2 regions of the Streptomyces sp. NPDC002044 genome follow, and region 1 is predicted to be linked to the other one. Evidence: predicted binding sites of a transcription regulator. Region 1 holds the regulator's gene; the other holds the start of a gene.
What was found. The regulator HrcA, encoded in region 1, represses chaperone genes, less so after heat shock. The targets are predictions, from matches to a motif close to TTNGCACTCNGNNNNNCNGAGTGCNAA.

Region 1 (2,392 bases):
ATGCGGGTGCCGTTCTCGACGCCCGCCGGGATCTTGACCGTGAGGCTGCGGCGGGACCGGACCCGGCCGTCGCCCGCGCACTCGGGGCACGGGGTCGGGACGACGGTGCCGAAGCCCTGGCACTGCGGGCAGGGGCGCGAGGTCATGACCTGGCCCAGGAAGGACCGGGTGACCTGCGAGACCTCACCGCGGCCGCGGCACATGTCACACGTCTGCGCCGAGGTGCCGGGGGCGGCGCCCTCACCGGAGCAGGTCGTGCAGACGACGGCCGTGTCGACCTGGATGTCCTTGGTGGTCCCGAAGGCCGCCTCGTCCAGTTCCAGGTCGAGACGGATCATGGCGTCCTGGCCGCGGCGGGTCCGCGAGCGCGGGCCGCGCTGCTGACTCTGGCCGAAGAAGGCGTCCATGATGTCGGAGAAGTTGCCGAAGCCACCCGCACCGAATCCGCCCGCGCCGCCGCCCGAGGAGGACAGCGGGTCACCGCCGAGGTCGTAGACCTGCTTCTTCTGCGGGTCCGAGAGCACCTCGTACGCCGCGTTGATCTCCTTGAAACGCTCTTGCGTCTTGGGATCGGGGTTCACATCCGGGTGCAGCTCGCGCGCAAGCCGCCGGAATGCCTTCTTGATCTCGTCCTGGGAAGCGTCGCGGCGCACGCCGAGAACGGCGTAGTAGTCCGTGGCCACTTACGACTCCGCCAGGATCTGTCCGACGTAACGTGCCACTGCGCGTACCGCTCCCATCGTTCCGGGGTAATCCATGCGGGTCGGTCCGACCACGCCGAGTTTGGCGACGGATTCGCCGCCCGAACCGTAACCGACCGAGACGACCGACGTGGAGTTCAGCCCCTCGTAGGCGTTCTCGTGCCCGATCCGTACGGCCATTCCCGACTCACTGGCCTCGCCCAGCAGCTTGAGGAGCACGACCTGCTCCTCCAGCGCTTCGAGCACCGGCCTGATCGTCAGGGGAAAATCGTGTCCGAAGCGGGTGAGATTGGCGGTTCCGCCGATCATCAGCCGTTCCTCGGCTTCCTCGACCAGGGTTTCGAGGAGCGTCGCGAGCACGGTGGAGACCGTGGCGCGGTCGTCGGCCTCGAACGACTCGGGGAGGTCCTGGACGAGCGGGGGCACATCGGTGAAGCGGCGGCCGACGACCCGGCTGTTGAGCCGGGCCCGCAGGTCCGCGAGCGAGGTCTCCCCGAAGGGGGTCTGGCAGTCGATGAGCCGCTGCTCGACGCGCCCGGTGTCCGTGATCAGTACGAGCATCAGCCGGGCCGGGGCCAGCGACAGCAGCTCGACGTGACGCACGGTGGAACGCGTCAGCGAGGGGTACTGGACGACGGCGACCTGCCGGGTGAGCTGCGCGAGCAGCCGCACCGTACGGCCGACGACGTCGTCGAGGTCCACCGCGCCGTCGAGGAAGTTCTGGATGGCCCGGCGCTCGGGCGTCGACAGGGGTTTGACCCCCGCCAGCCGGTCGACGAAGAGCCGGTAGCCCTTGTCGGTGGGGATGCGGCCGGCGCTGGTGTGGGGCTGGGCGATGTAGCCCTCGTCCTCCAGCACGGCCATGTCGTTGCGCACGGTGGCGGGTGAGACGCCGAGCCGGTGCCGCTCGGTCAGCGCCTTGGAGCCGACCGGCTCCTCGGTCCCGACGTAGTCCTGGACGATGGCGCGCAGCACTTCGAGCCTGCGTTCACTGAGCATCGCGCACACCTCCAGCTGTGGTCCGTCGCCGTGTTCCGCCGGCGTTCGTTGGCATTCCGTTTGGCACTCTGGTCGTTCGAGTGCCAGAGATCCCCCGCCCAGTGTACGGCCGGGTAGTAAGACCCTGGCAAGGGTGGCCCGTCAGGGTAGCGTCGCCGCATGGACGTGGGATGGGAAGAGGCGGGCTGGGAACGGCTGACCGGACGGGCCGGACGGCGGCGTCTTCCGGTGTGGGACTGCACCGTGGGACTGGTGGTGGGGGACGAGTCGGTGCTCCTGATCGACCCCGGTTCGTGCCTGCGGGAGGGCGCGGAGATCCGTGCCGGGGCCGAGCGGCTGACGGGCCGCCGCGTGACCCATATCGCATTCACGCACGGGCATTTCGATCACGTTCTGGGCGCGGCGGCGTTCTCCGGGGCCGAGGTGTACGCCGCGGTCGGGCTGGACTCCGTCCTGGACGCCGGGCGGGAGACGCTGCGGCGGTCCGCGGTGCGGCACGGGTTGGCCTCGCCGGAGGCGGCGCAGGCCGTCGAGCTGCTGGTGCTCCCCCGGCACACGGTGTCGGGCGAGTGGACGCTGGAGCTGGGCGGGGTGCGGGTGCTGCTGGCCAACGTGGGGCCGGGGCACACCGGGCACGACCTGGCGGTGTTCGTCCCGGGCGAGCGCGAGACGGTCTTCTGCGGGGACCTGGT
Region 2 (2,392 bases), on a different contig from region 1:
GTGCACGGTGAGGATCGAGCGACGGCCGAAGGGCGCGTCGATCTTCTTGCGCAGCGAGGAGACGTACACCTCGACGATGTTCGGGTCGATGCCGTGCGGGGCGTCCCAGACCTCGTCGAGGATGTCCTGCTTCGCGACGGCCCGGCCCGGCTGTTCCATCAGGCAGGCGAGCACGCCGAGTTCGCGGGCGGTGAGCTCGATCTCGTGGACGCCGCGCCGGCAGCGCCGGCCCTGCGGGTCGAGGACGAGGTCGCCGGCCTGGAGCGCGGTGCGGTCGGGGGCGCCCGCGCGGCGGGCCAGCGCCCGGAGGCGGGCGGCCAGGACGACGAAGGAGAACGGCTTGGTGAGGTAGTCGTCGGCGCCGGAGTCCAGACCCTCGGCCTCGTCGTACTCGCCGTCCTTGGCGGTGAGCACCAGGACCGGGGTGGTGTCGCCGTGGGCCCGCATGCGGGTGCAGATCTCGAAGCCGCTCGCACCGGGGAGCATCAGGTCCAGGAGCACGACGTCGTACGGTCCGCCGGCGAGGGCGAGATCCAGGCCGGTGTGGCCGTCGTGGGCGACCTCGACCAGGTGGCCGTCGGCGGACAGGCCGCGCCGCAGTGACTCGGCGAGCCCCTCTTCGTCTTCGACCACCAGGATGCGCACGGCTCAAGCGTCACATATCGGTCGTGGACCGAGGGCGGCCGGATGCGGGAGCACCGCCGCGCATGCCGGATCCGGCCCGTTCGCGCTGAGAGGAAAAGCGGTCAGAAGTGCCTGGGGGAACGGGATTTCGCGGTGTCCCGAGCTCGCCGCGCGCCACACCCGGCGCCGAGAATTGGCACTCCGCTTGACCGAGTGCTAATCGCCGGAATAGTGTCGCACCTGGCACTCGCCCCTGGTGAGTGCCAACGCAGCGACAGGTAGGTCCGGCACCCGCGACGACGGATCCGCCTGGTCGCCACCTCAAACAGTTAACCCCGTGAGATCTCCGAAGGGGGAGACCGGATCGTGACGACCGCCAGCTCCAAGGTTGCCATCAAGCCGCTCGAGGACCGCATTGTGGTCCAGCCGCTCGACGCCGAGCAGACCACGGCCTCCGGCCTGGTCATCCCGGACACCGCGAAGGAGAAGCCCCAGGAGGGCGTCGTCCTCGCTGTGGGCCCGGGTCGCTTCGAAGACGGTAACCGTCTTCCGCTCGATGTCTCCGTCGGCGACATCGTGCTGTACAGCAAGTACGGCGGCACCGAAGTGAAGTACAGCGGCGAGGAGTACCTCGTCCTCTCGGCTCGCGACGTGCTCGCGATCATCGAGAAGTAATTCGCTTCCAGTTTTGATTTGAGCTGCGCCCCTGGTCACCCTGCTGATGCCGGGCGTCGAGGGGCGCAGTTCGTTCTAGGCGGTGGAGGTCGCGGTGAGCGGCCGAGGATCGCAACGAGAGGACTGAACCGCTCCCATGCCGAAGATCCTGAAGTTCGACGAGGACGCCCGTCGCGCCCTCGAGCGCGGCGTCAACAAGCTTGCCGACACGGTCAAGGTGACGATCGGCCCCCGCGGCCGCAACGTCGTCATCGACAAGAAGTTCGGCGCCCCCACCATCACCAACGACGGTGTCACCATCGCTCGCGAAGTCGAGCTGGACGACCCGTACGAGAACCTGGGCGCGCAGCTCGTGAAGGAGGTGGCGACCAAGACCAACGACATCGCGGGCGACGGCACCACCACCGCCACCGTGCTGGCCCAGGCGCTGGTCCGCGAGGGTCTGCGCAACGTCGCCGCGGGCGCGTCCCCGGCCGCCCTGAAGAAGGGCATCGACGCCGCGGTCAAGGCCGTCTCCGAGGAGCTCCTCGCGACCGCCCGTCCGATCGAGGACAAGTCCGACATCGCCGCCGTGGCCGCGCTCTCCGCGCAGGACCAGCAGGTCGGCGAGCTCATCGCCGAGGCGATGGACAAGGTCGGCAAGGACGGTGTCATCACCGTCGAGGAGTCCAACACCTTCGGCCTGGAGCTGGAGTTCACCGAGGGCATGGCCTTCGACAAGGGCTACCTCTCGCCGTACATGGTCTCCGACCAGGAGCGTATGGAGGCCATCCTCGATGACCCGTACATCCTGATCCACCAGGGCAAGATCTCCTCGATCCAGGACCTCCTGCCGCTGCTGGAGAAGGTCATCCAGGCCGGTGCCTCCAAGCCGCTGCTGATCATCGCCGAGGACGTCGAGGGCGAGGCGCTCTCCACCCTCGTCGTCAACAAGATCCGCGGCACCTTCAACGCGGTCGCCGTGAAGGCCCCCGGCTTCGGTGACCGTCGCAAGGCCATGCTCCAGGACGTCGCCACCCTCACCGGTGCCACCGTCATCGCGGAGGAGGTCGGCCTCAAGCTCGACCAGGCCGGTCTGGACGTACTGGGCACC

Region 2: the regulator HrcA is predicted to act here: its motif matches at 818-844, upstream of groES (co-chaperone GroES).

The regions. Positions count from the first base shown of each region.
Region 1 is NZ_JBEOXU010000014.1:31,576-33,967, forward strand. It holds gene dnaJ (molecular chaperone DnaJ) at 1-683, opposite strand, end outside; gene hrcA (heat-inducible transcriptional repressor HrcA) at 684-1,700, opposite strand; gene ABT106_RS06135 (MBL fold metallo-hydrolase) at 1,860-2,392, shown strand, end outside.
Region 2 is NZ_JBEOXU010000025.1:39,208-41,599, forward strand. It holds gene ABT106_RS09580 (response regulator transcription factor) at 1-645, opposite strand, end outside; gene groES (co-chaperone GroES) at 991-1,299, shown strand; gene groL (chaperonin GroEL) at 1,436-2,392, shown strand, end outside.